Regions from separate parts of the Variovorax ureilyticus genome, predicted to be linked through region 1. Evidence: riboswitches for the same ligand, from Rfam matches in the RefSeq annotation. Region 1 holds a riboswitch; the other holds the start of a gene.
The links. Region 1 has a riboswitch for thiamine pyrophosphate ahead of thiC (phosphomethylpyrimidine synthase ThiC). Riboswitches for the same ligand answer to the same signal wherever they lie in the genome.
Positions count from the first base shown of each region.

Region 1 (7,638 bases):
ATCTGATGGATTTCATCGCCACGTCGGGACGCACGCGCAACGGGGCTTTCGTGAACGAGAACGCCGACCAACTGGTCATGAACATGTGGGCGGGCCGTGCGCAGGCCATGACCCAGTCGCTGGTCGCCGTGGCCAAGGCCGCCTCCGCGCTCGGCAACCGCTGATACTTTTCCCCTCCCGGGCGGTCCTGCTCCCGCCCGCGCGTCTCAATCGTCTTTCACCCCCAGCGACCGTCTCAGCGCCTGGAAATCGGCGGAGCGCCGCATCGCGCTGCGGCCGGCGGCGATCAGGCGGGTGACCTCCTCGTCGCTGATGGAAAACGCGGTCGGCACTTGTAACAAGCGCAGCCGCAATTCGCCATCCGCCGCATCCCGCAGGTTGGCCTGCACCACGTGGATTTCCGCGTCGGGCGCGAAGGCATCGGCGCCGGCGCTCCGGCGGCGCAGGTCTTCTCGCCACTGCCGAGCGGTATCCAGAAGGAACTCCTGCGTCTCCAGCGTGGCGCGCGCCCCGGCGCCGAAAAGCAGCGTGTCCGTCACCTGGCGCATGCCGGGCACCCGGTCGCTCTGGTCGACGTTGTTGGCCGGGTCGCGCGCCGAATTCACGCTGATCACCACCAGTTTCCGCACGCTGCCCGGCGGGATGCCGACCTCCTCGAAGCTCTCGCGAAGCCCACCGCCGAGCAGCGCCCGGTCGAGCAGCCGCCGCACGGCGAGGTTGTCCGCGACTCCGCCGTCGACCAGGTGGATGAAGGGCCGCGCTTCGGCGTCGAGATAGCTGTTCGCCTGCATGCGGAACATGCGCGCGCGGTAGTTCGCGCCGCCGACGGTGGCCAGGCGCGGCGTGATGCCCCGGTCGCGGCACTCCTGGGAGTGGTTCTTGAGCGTCATCGGGCTCAGGAGCACCGGCACCGCCGACGAAGCCGCGACCGCGAAGGACAGCGGCACGCTCTGCAGGTCGGAGCAGATCAGCTCGAACTGGTCCTGCGTGAATTCGAAGGGAGTTCCGAGCGACATGTCCGTCGCCGCGATCACCAGTTGCGGGTGCCGCGGATCGTTCTCGATGTCGCCGTAGGTCTTGCCCTGGTAGATCTCGTCGAGCCGCCGGGCCAGCAGATGCGAGCGGCCGTACCAGGGCGAACTCAGGTCGTGCAGGCTGCTCGGCCGCAGCGCCTGCAGGATCAGGCTGTTCTGGAAGTTCTGGCGCAGGAAGATGGTTTCGAAATTCGGCAGGCCCTCGGCGCCGAAAGCCGCGTAGTAGGCCGCCAGGATGCTCCCGCCCGAGACACCGCTGATGACGTCGGTCGCGTTGAGCAGGTCGGTCTCGCGGCCGTTCCACTGGAACCTGGTGTCGCGCAGTTCCTCGAGCACGCCAAAGCCGAAAGCCGCCGCGCGCGCACCGCCGCCGGACAGCGTGACCGCCACCAGGATGGTCGGATCGCGCTGCGCGGTCGCGATGACGATCGATCGCGGGGGCGGATTCTCAGGCAGCGGGTCGTTGATCCACGGCCGCAGCGACGAGCAGGCCGAAAGGCATGCCGCGATCAGGAGAGGCCAGAACGCGCGCAGGCCCCGCATAAGTGCTCAGGCTGGGACGAGACGCCAATCGGCAAGCAGCCCGGGAAGCTGCGCCATGTCCGTGAACACATGCGCTGCGCCGACTGCGCGCAGCGCCTCGGGCCCGCTGTGGCCCAGCTCGCTCGGGCTGTAGCCGAAGACGGTCGCACCGGCCGCAACCCCGGCGCTGGCACCGGTGACCGTGTCCTCGACCACCGCGCAGCGCGCCGGATCGACGCCGAGCGCCTCCGCCGCCGCGAGGTACACGTCGGGCGCCGGCTTGGAGCGCGGCATCTCGTGCCCGCTGAAGACCCGGCCCTTGAAGCAGTCGAGGATGCCGATCTTGTCGAGCTGCAGTTCGACCTTGAAGCGATCTGCGCCCGATGCGCAGGCGATGCGGCCTTCGAGCGCCGCATGCAGCGCCCGCACGGCGGTTGCAGCGCCCGGAATGGCCACGAGTTCGCGCTCCAGCGCGACGTTGCGCCGCTCACGGAAGCCGACGAGCCACTGCGGCGTGAGCCTGAAGCCGGTTCGCGCCTCGATCAGCGTCGCCTCGTCCTTGACCGCCTTGCCGGTGAAGATGCGCATGCATTCATCGACGGTCAACGCCCAGCCCAGTTCGCCGAGCATTTCTGCCAGGACGCGATTGGTGATGGGTTCGGAGTCGACGAGGACGCCGTCGCAATCAAAAAGGACGGCATCGAAAGGAAAGGCACTCATGGCGCCGATCCTATCAACGAAGCCCTTTCAGCTCCATGTCAGACGACGGGCTTGACCGGGATGTAGATCTCGCCGCCGCCCGCCTTGAATTCGGCGGACTTGCCGGCCATGCCCGCCTCGACGGCGGCGCCTTCGTCGAGGCCCTTCTGCGCCGCGTACTCGCGCACTTCCTGCGTGATCTTCATCGAGCAGAACTTCGGCCCGCACATCGAGCAGAAGTGCGCGACCTTGCTGCTGTCCTTGGGCAGCGTCTCGTCGTGGAATTCGCGCGCGGTGTCGGGGTCGAGGCCCAGGTTGAACTGGTCCTGCCAGCGGAAGTCGAAGCGCGCCTGCGAGAGCGCGTCGTCGCGCGCCCGCGCACCGGGGTGCCCCTTGGCGACGTCCGCCGCATGCGCCGCGATCTTGTACGCGATGATCCCCTGCTTCACATCGTCGCGGTCCGGCAGGCCCAGGTGCTCCTTCGGCGTGACGTAGCACAGCATCGCGGTGCCGAACCAGCCGATCATCGCGGCGCCGATCGCGCTGGCGATGTGGTCGTAGCCCGGCGCGATGTCGATGGTCAGCGGGCCGAGCGTGTAGAAGGGCGCCTCGTGGCAGTGCTTGAGCTGCTCGTCCATGTTGGCCTGGATCAGGTGCATCGGCACATGGCCCGGGCCTTCGATCATGGTCTGCACATCGTGCTTCCACGCGATCTGCGTGAGCTCGCCGAGCGTGCGCAGCTCGGCGAACTGGGCCTCGTCGTTGGCATCCGAGGCGCAGCCGGGCCGCAGGCCGTCGCCGAGCGAGAAGCTCACGTCGTAGGCCTTCATGATCTCGCAGATGTCCTCGAAGTGCGTGTAGAGGAAGCTCTCCTTGTGATGGGCGATGCACCACTTGGCCATGATCGAGCCGCCGCGCGAGACGATGCCGGTGCGGCGGTTGGCCGTGAGGTGGATGAACGGCAGCCGCAGCCCCGCGTGGATGGTGAAGTAGTCGACGCCCTGCTCCGCCTGCTCGATCAGCGTGTCGCGGTAGATCTCCCAGGTGAGGTCCTCGGCGATGCCGCCCACCTTCTCGAGCGCCTGGTAGATCGGCACCGTGCCGATCGGCACCGGGCTGTTGCGCACGATCCAGTCGCGCGTGGTGTGGATGTTGCGGCCGGTGGAAAGGTCCATCACGTTGTCGGCGCCCCAGCGGATCGCCCACACGAGCTTCTCCACCTCTTCCTCGATGCTCGAGGTCACGGCCGAGTTGCCGATGTTGGCGTTGATCTTGACCTTGAAGTTGCGGCCGATCGCCATCGGTTCGACTTCCGGGTGGTTGATGTTGGCCGGGATGATCGCGCGGCCGCGCGCCACTTCGTCGCGCACGAATTCGGGCGTGATGATCTTCGGGATGCTCGCGCCCATCGGGTTGCCGGCGAGGCGCTTCTCGCGCGCCGCATCGGCCATGTACTCGGCCATCCATTCGCGGCGGCCGTTCTCGCGCAGCGCGACGTATTCCATCTCGGGCGTGACGATGCCGCGGCGCGCGTAGTGCATCTGCGTGACGTTGGCGCCGGCCTTCGCGCGGCGCGGCGTGCGCTGCAGGCTCGCGGCGCCGGCGCGCAGCTCGGCGATGCGCTGGGCATCGCGGTCGGCGTGCGTCGCGCCGTCGTCGATGGCCTTGTGGATGCGGCCTTCGTAGCTCTCGGTGTCGCCGCGCTCGGCGATCCACGCTTCGCGCACGCCCGGCAGGCCGCGCCGCACGTCGATCTCGACCGAAGGATCGGTGTACGGGCCGGAGGTGTCGTAGAGCGACACGCACTCGCCGTTGGTCAAGAGCACGTCGCGCACCGGCACCCGCAGGTCGGGCCGGCTGCCGGTGATGGCGCTCTTGGTAGAAGCGGGGAAAGGCTCACGCGTCAGCGTGAGGAGGGAGGCGAACTTGTCGACTGCATTCATGCGGGGCACTCCAGGTTGGGTTCAACGGGGTGCTCCGCAATCGCTCCAGGGATGGATGCCGGCCTTGGATGATGGGCCTTGGGCATCGCGGGAGTTGCAGCTCTTCTTACGCTGGCATGAACCAGATCAAGTTCGCGGGTTCGGCCTCTGGCCATCTCAGCGCGCCTCATTGCGCGCACCCCGGAGCGGGGCCGATTCTAGGCGCTGGCTGCGCGGGGGAGCAAGCGACGCGCGATGGAGTCAGCCGTGGGTCAGCCGGCGACCAGCCTGCAATCAGGTGGCGATCATGCGGGAGTGGCGACGGCCATCGGCGCGGCGGCCGGCGCTTCGACGGCGGTCTCGGCCATCCATGCATCGATGCCGCCCGCCAGCACGCGGACGCGAGGCACGCCCGCGGCGATGAAGAGACGCGCCGCCGCAATGGCACCGCCGTCCTCCGGGCAATCGCAGTACACGACCAGTTCCCGCCCATCCGCAAAACCGTCGATGCGCGACGGAATGTGCTTGAGCGACACGCCGATCGCCCCCGGAATGGCTCGGCCGTCCAGAAGGCGTGCCTCGTTGGAACGCACGTCGATCACCGTCACGTCCGTGCCCGCCGAGAGTGCTGCGCGCAAGGCGCCCACTTCGATGCGATCGACGTCATCCGCCTGCAGCGCAACCCGGCGTTGCCAGTAGCGCCACGCGACGAAGACGCCGAGAAGCACGGCGATCACCGCCGCGGCGGTCACGCCCACGCTGGAGAGCACCGCCAGCACATCCTGGATCGCCGCATGAAACACGCGCCCGACGAGCAGGAAGCCCAGGGTCCAGATCAGCGCGGCCAGCGTCTCGTAGGACAGGAAGCGCGCGTTCGACATGCCCAGCGCACCCGCCATCGGCGGCGCCACCACCGACACGCCCGGCACGAACTTGGCCGCGATCAGCGACAGGCCGCCCCAGCGGCCGATGATGTTCTCGCTGCGCTTGACGCACGAATCCGCCGACAGCGAGATCCGGCACAGCAGGCGCATCACGCGATAACCCCAGCGCCGCCCGGCAACGAACCATGCCCCGTCGCCCAGGATGTTGCCCAGGAGCGCCGCCAGCGTGACCGCGACGAACGAAACCTCGCCGTCGACCGTCAATCCACCGGCCACCACGAGAAAAGGAACGGCCGGCACCGGCGCACCCAGCCGCGCCGCCAGCGTGGCGACGAACACCAGGACCGAACCCTGGCTGGCGAGTAGTGCAACGAAGTCGTTCATTTCCGGAACCTGGAGGTGAGGGTGGATGGATGCCTGGCTATTCCTTGGGTTGCGTCGCCGCTTCCTGGGTCGAAGGTCCGCCGTGCAGTTCAACGTCGGTGAAATAGGCGATGCCGTGGCCGTGCGTGTTGTCCGAGTCCGCCGAGATCGCGATCGCCACGATGTCCGGCACTGTATCGCCGGCCTCGTCAGCGAAGGCGCGCTTGTAGTCCGCGAGCAGATTGCGGCGCTCCGCGACCCAGGTGCCGGGCTTGGAGGCCGGGCCGGACTCGAGAACGAACATCCGCACGCGCTTCGTGAAGGCATTCGCGAACGCCGTGCCCTTGGCTTCCTTGGCGTCCCAGACGTAGCAGAGCGCTTCGCTCGGCACGTCTTCGCCGGTGGCCTTGCGCGCCAGCGCAAGGCGTGTGCGCTCGCTTACCGGCAGCTTGTCGGTCGGGAAGTCGAAGAACACGCAGACCTTGGCCGCGCCGTCGTCGCCGGAGCGCGTGCGCAGATCGGCGCCCTCCACGAATTCGTCGACGCGCCAGCGCCATGCCAGCGTCGAATTGACGTTCAGCGGCAGGTGCGTCGGATGCACGAGGTTGCCGTACGACTGGTCGGAATCGACCTTGAGCACGCGCTTGCCGTCTTCCTGGACCACTTCGAAACGCGTGGCGGCCTTGTTGGGCAGCGTGGTGAAGCGCCACGGCTGCGGTGCCTGCGCGCCCTGCGCACTGGAGAAGGGCGTCAGGAGCGGTGCTTCGCCCGCCGCGTGGACCAGAGGAGCGGCCAGCAGCGCTGCCGCCAGCGGCAACGCGGATGCGATGCGCCGCCACTGCACATTACGAACCGTCTTGCTGAACGTCATGTCGCACTCCTGCCTCGTGTTGTTGGTCTTTCGGGCAAGCGTGCTGGACGCTTTTACCCACGAGGACGAAGTGTGAGGGTTCGACGTCGCAAGATAAATAGGCCAAAAGGAATCGGACTGTATCGATGGCGGACACAATCCAGCGCCGCATGGTCCGGATCGACGCCAATCAGCGCAGATCGCCGTCGACGTAGTACCAGCGTTTCAGCTCGCCGTCAGGTTCGCGGACGAAGCGGCTGCGCTCGTGCAGCCGCACTGCGGCGCCGGTCTTGCCGCGCTGGCGGGCGACGAACTCCACTTCGGCCTGGTCTGCATCCGATGCCGATCGCGAACGGACGTCGAGTCCGAGCCACTTCACTTCCGGCTCGAAATCGAGCGACCCGGGGCGGGTGGTGCGGTGCCAGGTCGCGAGCAGATAGTCCGCCCGCTCGCGCACGAAGGCGGTGTAGCGCGAGCGCATGAGCGATTCCGCATCGGGCGCCGGCGTGCGCTCGAAGTCGTCCACATAGCGGCCGCAACATTGGGCGTAGGGCAGCGCAGAGCCCTTGCGATCGCGGCGCCCACAGGGGCATTGAACGAGGGCGGAGCCCGAAGAGGACTTGGACATGGGGGATCGGGGACGGAAAGCCGTCGCGTATTGTGCAGACACGCCCCGCCCGCCTCGCGCAAACCCTGAATCGAGCCGATGGCGCGGCACCCGCAGCGCGGCTAAGCTCCGGGCGACTTCCATGGAGCGACCATGTACCTGAGCGGTTCGGAGCAACACGCGCTGCGCGGCATCTTCGCGCTGCTCGCGGAAGACCAGAGCGAGCGCGAGGTCCGCGAGCGCACCGGCTGGGCGCTGCTCGACCTGTTGCGGGCAGACCAGTTCGCCTCCTTCGTGTGGGATGCCGCCAGCGGCACCTTCGGCGGCCGGGTCGCGCTCAACATGGATCCGGCCAATCTCGACGGCTACAACCGCTGGCACCAGTACCACGACCCCATCACCTTCGTGCTGCAGGCGCGCCGCCATGCCACCCGCGTCACCGAAGTAATGCCGCAGCGGGAGTTGATGCGAACCGCGTTCTTCACCGACTTCCTCTCGCGCGACGGACTGCACTGGGGCATGAATCTCCACGCCTTTCACGGCGACCGCGCGCTGGGCGACCTGCGCATCTGGCGCCGCCGGGACCGCGGCGATTTCAGCGACCACGACAAGGCGCTGCTCGACCTCATCGAACCGGCCTTCGCCGGCGCGCTGCAACGCGCACGGCGTGAAGCGCCGGGGAAGACCGCGCCGGCGGCCGCCGACAACGCACCCGCGTGGTCGCGGCTGAGCGAACGCGAGCGCGAGGTCGCGGCAG
Region 1 covers NZ_JBBKZU010000009.1:49,562-57,199, reverse strand. Annotated here, with positions in the region: gene WKW77_RS20515 (hypothetical protein) at 1-164, shown strand, start outside; gene WKW77_RS20510 (patatin-like phospholipase family protein) at 207-1,577, opposite strand; gene WKW77_RS20505 (HAD family hydrolase) at 1,584-2,276, opposite strand; gene thiC (phosphomethylpyrimidine synthase ThiC) at 2,315-4,198, opposite strand; TPP riboswitch at 4,285-4,391, opposite strand; gene WKW77_RS20495 (VTT domain-containing protein) at 4,483-5,445, opposite strand; gene WKW77_RS20490 (DUF3047 domain-containing protein) at 5,483-6,295, opposite strand; gene WKW77_RS20485 (YchJ family protein) at 6,465-6,902, opposite strand; gene WKW77_RS20480 (helix-turn-helix transcriptional regulator) at 7,035-7,638, shown strand, end outside.

Region 2 (7,638 bases), on a different contig from region 1:
CGATCGTCAGTCTGCAGCGCATGCGATTCATAGTGGGAGCGGGGCACGAACTGGCGATTCACCGCCGCGGCGAACGGCGGCGTGGCATTGATGAGGCGCAGCGCATCGGCGAGCTTCGCTTCCGGCGGCAGCGTGTGAGGAATGTCGTTGATCAGGATGTTCATGGGAGGATTTCTTCCAGGCCGGACGCCAGGTCGAATCGGCTCGCGAGGGATGAATGCCCGGTCGCGAGCAGTTCCACCGCCACGTCGAGCACCGCCGGCGCGATCATGAAGCCGTGCCTGTAGAGGCCGTTGATCTGCATGACGCCGGGCCGGGGCTGCCGCACGGCAGGCAGGTTGTCGGGCAGGGTGGGGCGGCACTGCGTCGCGATCTCGATGATGCGCGCTTCGGCAAAACCGCTGTGCACTGCGTACGCAGCACTCAGGAGTTCGAGCGTCGAACGCACGCTCGCGGGCGACATGTCGTCCGATTCGATCTCGGTGGCGCCGATCACGAACACGCTGCCGGGCTTCGGCGCGATGTAGAGCGGATAGCGCGGATGCACCAGCCGCGTGGGCCGATGCAGCGTGACCTCCGGCGCATGCACGCGGATCACTTCGCCGCGCACCCCACGCAGGGCGCTCCATTCAGGGCGCGCGCCGAGGCCGCGGCAGTCGATAACGCGGTCGGGCTGCCCGGCCTCGCCTGGCCTGAACTCATCGAGCGTGCGCGGCGAATCCCAGTGCAGGCGGACCTGCGGCATGGCCTGCAGCGTGGCGAGAAGCGCTGCGAGCAGCTCGCGGTTGTCGAGCTGGCCTTCGTCCGGCAGCAGCAGTCCTTGCGCGAACCGACGGCCGAGCGATGGTTCCAGGGCATCGATGGCGGCCGCATCCAGCTTCTGCATGGCCGGCAGTTCGGGGACGGCATCGTTCGTTCCCGTCAGCACACGGGCCAGCCGTGCCGCTTCGGAAGCGTCCTGACGATGCCAGAGCACCAGCGTGCCTTCGCGTTGAAAGAACACGGGCCTGTCGAGCGACGCGATCAGCGCGGGCCAGCGCGAAAGCGCGTAGTGCCCCATCCGGACGACCGAAGGCGGCGCCACGGCGGACTCGGCCAAGGGCGCCAGCATCGCGGCAGCCACGCGGGCCGCCGCACCGTTCGCGTCCGGGCCGCCGGCTTCGTAGAGATCCACCTTGCAGCCGGCCTGAGCCAGCGTCAGTGCGAGAAGACGCCCCATGAGGCCGGCACCAAGGATCGCGGCATGGCGGAAAGGAAATTCGATACGGCTGGTCATCGATCCCTCACGCGACACGTACGGCGTGGCCGATAATTTTCATCATGACCCATGCATTCTCCCGCTACGCCCGTGTGCTCTCGATCGCGGGCTCCGACAGCGGCGGCGGCGCCGGCATCCAGGCGGACCTCAAGACCTTTGCGGCCCTTGGCTGCTACGGCATGACCGCCATCACGGCGCTGACCGCGCAGAACACGCTGGGTGTCTCGGGCATCCACGGCGTCCCTCCCGAGTTCCTCAAGGCGCAGATCCAGGCCGTCGTCGAGGACATCGGCGTGGACGCGGTCAAGCTCGGCATGCTGCACGCGCCCGAAGTCGTCGAAGTCGTCGCCTGGGCAATCGACCACTACAAGCTGCCCAACGTGGTTCTGGATCCCGTGATGGTCGCCACGAGCGGCGACCGGCTCATCGCCGCCGAAACGGTGCAGGTGCTGGTGCGCGAGCTGTTCCCACGCGCGATGGTGGTCACGCCCAATCTGGACGAGGCCGCGCTGCTGATCGGCCATGCGATCGACAGCGTCGACGCACTGGACGACGCGGCGAGCGAGCTGCTTGCCCTGGGCGCCAGCGCGGTTCTTCTCAAGGGCGGTCATCTGCCTGGGGAGGACGTGGTCGATCTGCTCGCGCAATCCAATGGGGACCGCCTGCAGCTGGCTTCGACGCGCATCGTGAGCCGCAATCTGCACGGCACCGGGTGCACGCTGTCGTCTGCCATTGCGTCGCACCTGGCGCTCGGCTACGACCTCGCACAGGCGGTCGAGCGCGCGCGCAACTACGTCGTTGCCGCGATGGCGGCGGGCGCGGACGTGAAAGTTGGAAGCGGACATGGCCCCCTCAACCACGGGTTTGCGCCAGTGCCGACGTTCCGCCTGCCGGCGACGGGCGCGTGACCCAGGCCAGCACGAAGGTGACCGCGAGGGTCGGCAGCGCGGAACCCCACTGAGGCACCCACGCGGCGCACGAGTGGTAGATCGCGATACCGCCGATCCAGATGGCTGCCGCGGCGATGTCCACGCGCCGCGCATCGATCGCATTGACGCTGACGCTGACGCCCAGCCGCCCGAGGATCACGCCGTAGAGTGGCACGAAGACCGAGCTCAACAGCAGCAGGAACGGCTCCAGCGAGTGCATCGGGAGCACCAGCGCGAGGGCGATGCACATCGCGGCGAGCATCAGTCCCCAGCGGCGGATGCTCCATTGCGGGAACAGGCTGTGCGAAGAGACGGAGCCCGAGTAGACATCGCCGTAGGCATTGTCTAGCTCGTCGACCAGGATCAACCCCAACGCCACCAGCCCGCCCTGCGCGAGCAACAGGGCAGCGAGCATGTCGGTGCCCGGTTCCGCCACGCTGACGACCATCACGCCGAGCGCATAGCACCAGACGTTCGCGACGGCATAGCCGAGCCAGGTGCCGCCGAACGCGCCACCCAGACCGCTCCTGCTGCGTTTGCCGTGGCGGGCGTAGTCGGCAACGAGCGGCAGCCACGAGACGGGCATCGCGATCACCAGGTCCAGTGCGCCGAACATGCCCATGCTTCCATCGCCGGGGCGTGACCAGAACGCTTCGAGCCCCTTTGCATGGAGGCGCGCAGCGAACTGCCAGCTCAGCCACACCAGCGACAGGATCACGAGCGGCAGCCCGAACCGGCTGACGAAGCGCCGCACGAGCTTCACCATCGAGCCGGCGAGAAGGGCCAGCAGCACCGCACCCCAGACCAGCGTGGTGATCACCGTGCCGATGCTGCCGTCCAGCGACCAGCCGAACGCCTGCTTGCCGATGGCCTGTGTGCCTTCGCGCATGATGACGATCTCGAAGGTGGTCCAGCCGATCAGCTGGACGATGTTCAGGATCACCGGCAGTCGGGCGAATGCGCTGCCGTAGGTGGCATGCATGAGCCCTGCGCTGGCGAGGCCGCTCTCGCAGCCGATGCGGGCGGTCCAGGCCAGCAGGCCCGCGCCGATGCACGAGCCCAGCACGATCGCCACCGCGGCATCGCGTGTGCCGACCGCCGGTACGAGGAAGGCGCCGACCTGCATGACCAGCAGGCCGACCCCCAGGCTGAACCAGAGCGCCATGTGGTCGTGCCACCGGAAAACGCGTCCGGCTTCGCGAAGCGGCGTGAGCGCTTCATTGGCGCCCAAGGGCGCCTCGGTGTTGTCGGTGTTTGCCATCCATTTGCTCCAGTGCAAATTGTTTGGCAGGTGGGCGAGGCCACGGCGACGGATCCGGCACGCGAGAAAACGTGCGGCCGCCGGACCAGCTTCCCTGCGCGAGGATTACCTCAGTCAGGTTCAAAGGGACTCTCTCAGCCGACTCATCGATGAACGATGGGCCGGCACCCCTAGCGTTGCTTCAGTCTGGCGAAGCAGGATGGATTGTAGGCCCGTGGCGCGGCGCGTACGCGAGGGCGGCGGTCAGTGCTTCACGCCGAGCAGCTCGTGCAGGCGGGTGCTCGTAGTCGTGTACTGCAGCGGAATCGATTTGTCGGGAAAGACAATCGCCGTCGCGCCCCAAGCGGCCAGCGTGGCCTCGTGGAAGCCGCAGACGATCAGCTTCTTCTTGCCCGGGTAGGTGTTGATATCGCCGATCGCGAAGATGCCGCGTTCGCGCGTCTCGTACTTCTCGGTGTCGACGGGGATCTGCTTGCGGACCAGTTCGAGGCCCCAGTGGGCGATCGGTCCGAGGCGGGGGGAGATGCCGAGGCACCCGACGATCGCGTCGAAAGGTAGGAAGAGGTTCTGTGCCTCCGGCGTGATGAGCTTCAAGCCCGCATCGTCGACGGCGGAAGGCTGGCCGATGGCAAGCCGGATCGAGCCCTCCGCGACGCGCCGACGCAGCATGGCGACGGTGGCCTCGTCGCCCTGGAAGACATCGCGCCGGTGGACGAGCGTGACCTGCTTCGCAACGGACGCGAGCGCCAGTGCGGTTTCGACCGCTGCTTCGTCGCCGCCGTTGACCACGACCGTCTGCCCGGTGAAGCGGCCGAGCGCTTCACTGTCGGGGTGGTAGAAGAGCTTCGTGCCCTCCAGCCGCTCGATGCCCTCGACAGCGATCCGCTTGGGTACGAAGGCGCCGACCCCGGCCGCGATGAAAACCGTCCTGGCCAGAAAGCGCTTGCCGCGATGGGTCGCCAGCAGAATCCGTCCGTCATCCTGCCGCGCGAGCGTTTCGATCTGCTCGCCGAGGTGGAACCGGGGCTTGAAAGGTGCGACCTGCTCCAGCAGCGATTCCACCAGGCCGCGCCCGGTGGTCTTCGGCGTGCCGGGAATGTCGTAGATCGGCTTGTCGCCATACAGCTCGACGCACTGGCCGCCAGCGCGGGGCAGTGCGTCGACGATGTGACAGGAAACTTCGAGCAGGCCCAGCTGGAAGGCCTGGAACAGCCCGACCGGTCCGGCGCCGATGATCAGCGCGTCGGTTTCGATCGGGGCGGGTGCCGTGCTCAGCGCACCAGCTCCGAGATCTTGCCGGTCTTGTCCTTCCACTCTTCAGCGTCGGGCAGCGCCGGCTTGCGCTTGGTGATGCTCTTCCAGCCGTCGGCCAGGGCCAACTCGGCGTTGAGCTTGATGAAGGCGAGCTGGTCGGCCGGGAGGTCTTCCTCGGCGTAGATCGCGTTGACCGGGCATTCGGGGATGCAGACGGCGCAATCGATGCATTCGTCCGGGTCGATCACCAGCATGTTCGGCCCCTCGCGGAAGCAATCGACCGGGCATACGTCGACGCAGTCGGTGTATTTGCAGCGGATGCAGGCTTCGGAGACGACGTGGGTCATGGTGAGCTGGACGAGTGTGTGATCGGGAAAACCCCGAATTTTAGGCGTTTGTGACAGAGGGCTGCACGAGCACGGCTGCGGAGGTCCGGTGCGAGGCGGTATCGACCAGGATCAGCGAGCCCAGCGCACGCGATTGCGTGAACGGCAGCACCGCGAGCGGCTGCTGCAGGCTGAGCACCACGTCGCCGATCGCATTGGCTTCGAGCTGGTCTGCCGGCTCGGATTCGAGCGTGGTGATGTTGACCCGGTCGACGATGCGCGCGACCTTGGCCTTCACCCAGCGATGACCCTGCAGCGCCCAGTAGACGCGGCCCGCCACCAGCGGCTCGTCGTCGAGCCATGCGATGGTCGCGGTGATCTCGCGCTGCGGCTCGAACGCGCCCGGTTCCAGCAGCCAGTCGCCGCGTGACACATCGAGTTCGCGATCGAGCACGATGCCGGCGCTGTGGCCCGCATGCACGGTCTTGGGCTGGCGGGTGTGGCTCAGCACCTGCGCGACGGTGGCGGTCTGATTGCCGGGCAGCACCGTGATGCGCTGGCCGGGCTCGACGTGGCCGCTGGCGACGCGGCCCCAGAACACGCGGCGGCCGCGCGAGGTATCGGCCGATGCCGAGAACTTCTCGACCCACTGGACCGGGAAGGCAAAGGGAACGGCCTCGTCCTGCGCGGTGACCGGCAGCGATTCGAGCAGTTCGAGCAGGCTCGGGCCTTCGTAGCCTGCCCAGTTGGCGTGTCGGGAAGCCACGTTCCAGCCCTTGAGCGCCGAGATCGGCACGGTCGCGGCGACCTGCACGCCCGCGGCTTCGGCGAAGTTCGCGAGCGCAGCGGAAATGCGCTCGAACGCGAGTTCGGCGTCGTCGATCGCGTCGAGCTTGTTGACCGCGAACACGATCGACTGCACGCGCAGCAGATGGCACAGCAGGGTATGGCGGCGCGTCTGCGGCAGCAGTTCGCGCTTCACGACTTCGCCGTCGCCGACTTCGGCGGCCCAGGGCAGCTTGGTCGCGTCGACCAGCACCACGGCGGCATCGGCGCTCGACGCGGCCGTGACCATGTTGCGGGTGTACTGCTCATGGCCCGGCGCGTCGCCGATCACGAACTTGCGGTGCGCGGTCGAGAAGTAGCGGTACGCCACGTCGATCGTGATGCCTTGCTCGCGCTCGGCCGAAAGGCCGTCGGTGAGCAGTGCCAGATCGACTTCGCCGCCTCGCTGCACGCCGGCCAACTGGTCCTGCAGCACCGTCTTGCTGTCCACCAGCAGGCGGCCGATCAGCGTGCTCTTGCCGTCGTCCACGCTGCCGCAGGTGATGAAGCGCAGCGCGGCGCCGGTTTCAGCTTCAACCTTGTTCATCGTCGTCGTCGCGTTCATCAGAAGTAACCATCCTTCTTGCGCTTCTCCATCGAAGCTTCAGAGGTTTTGTCGTCCATGCGGGTTGCACCGCGCTCGCTCACGTCGGCGGCCAGCGTCTCGACCACGACGTCGGCCGCATCGGCCGCGAGGCTTTCCACCGGGCAGGTGCAGGTGATGTCGCCCACGGTTCGGAAGCGCACGTCGCGCACTTCGACCTTTTCATCGTCGCGCGGCGGGGTGAGTTCGGTCACCGGCACCAGGAGGCCGCGGCGCTCGACCACTTCACGCTTGTGGGTGTAGTAGATCGAGGGCAGGGCGATCTGCTCGCGCTCGATGTACTGCCACACGTCGAGCTCGGTCCAGTTGGAGATCGGGAACACGCGGAAGTGCTCGCCCGGTGCGAGCCGGGTGTTGAACAGCGTCCACAGCTCGGGGCGCTGATCCTTGGGCTGCCACTGGCCGAAGCTGTCGCGGTGCGAAAAGATGCGCTCCTTGGCGCGGGCCTTTTCCTCGTCCCGGCGCGCGCCACCGATCAGCGCGTCGAAGCGGAATTCCTCGATGGCTTCGAGCAAGGTCACCGATTGGTGCACATTGCGCGATTCGCCCGGATGCGCCAGCCGTACCGTGCCGCGCTTCATCGAATCCTCGACGCTGCGCACGATCAGCTCGGCGCCCAGTTCCCTGGCGCGCTGGTCACGGAAGTCCGTCACTTCGGGGAAGTTGTGGCCCGTGTCGATCATCAGGAGCGGATACGGAATGCGGCCGACGCCGAAGGCCTTCTCAGCGCACTTCAGCAGCACCAGCGAATCCTTGCCGCCGGAGAACAGCAGCGTGGGGCGCTCGAAGGAGGCTGCAACTTCGCGCAGGATGAAGATGGTCTCTTCTTCGAGCGCATCGAGGTGCGTGTTGGACAGGCGCGCGAGCGACTGCGAAGTGGTTTGCAGCAGTTCGTGTTCGGTACGGGCATTCATGGGGATGGAGCGCTCGGAAAAATTGTTCGGTGGCGGTGTGAGCTTCAGTGCGCGAGGTGCAGCCCGCACTCCCGGTTGTCCTCGCCCTTGGTCGGATCCACGTAGTCGAAGTTGTTCGGCAGGCCGTGCTTCTGGCAGTACTCGTACAGGTCCTTGGACGACCAATGAAGCAGCGGTGCGACCTTGATCAGGCCATCGGGATTGATGCTGACGGGGTCCATCTGCGCGCGCACCGCAGTGTCCGTGGCACGCAGTGCGGTGAACCAG
Region 2 covers NZ_JBBKZU010000001.1:72,694-80,331, forward strand. Annotated here, with positions in the region: gene thiS (sulfur carrier protein ThiS) at 1-164, opposite strand, end outside; gene WKW77_RS00395 (FAD-dependent oxidoreductase) at 161-1,276, opposite strand; gene thiD (bifunctional hydroxymethylpyrimidine kinase/phosphomethylpyrimidine kinase) at 1,321-2,166, shown strand; gene WKW77_RS00405 (purine-cytosine permease family protein) at 2,111-3,448, opposite strand; TPP riboswitch at 3,523-3,630, opposite strand; gene WKW77_RS00410 (NAD(P)/FAD-dependent oxidoreductase) at 3,692-4,762, opposite strand; gene fdxA (ferredoxin FdxA) at 4,720-5,049, opposite strand; gene WKW77_RS00420 (sulfate adenylyltransferase subunit 1) at 5,090-6,418, opposite strand; gene cysD (sulfate adenylyltransferase subunit CysD) at 6,418-7,371, opposite strand; gene WKW77_RS00430 (phosphoadenosine phosphosulfate reductase domain-containing protein) at 7,416-7,638, opposite strand, start outside.
Region 2: another riboswitch for thiamine pyrophosphate. It lies ahead of WKW77_RS00405 (purine-cytosine permease family protein); the one in region 1 lies ahead of thiC (phosphomethylpyrimidine synthase ThiC).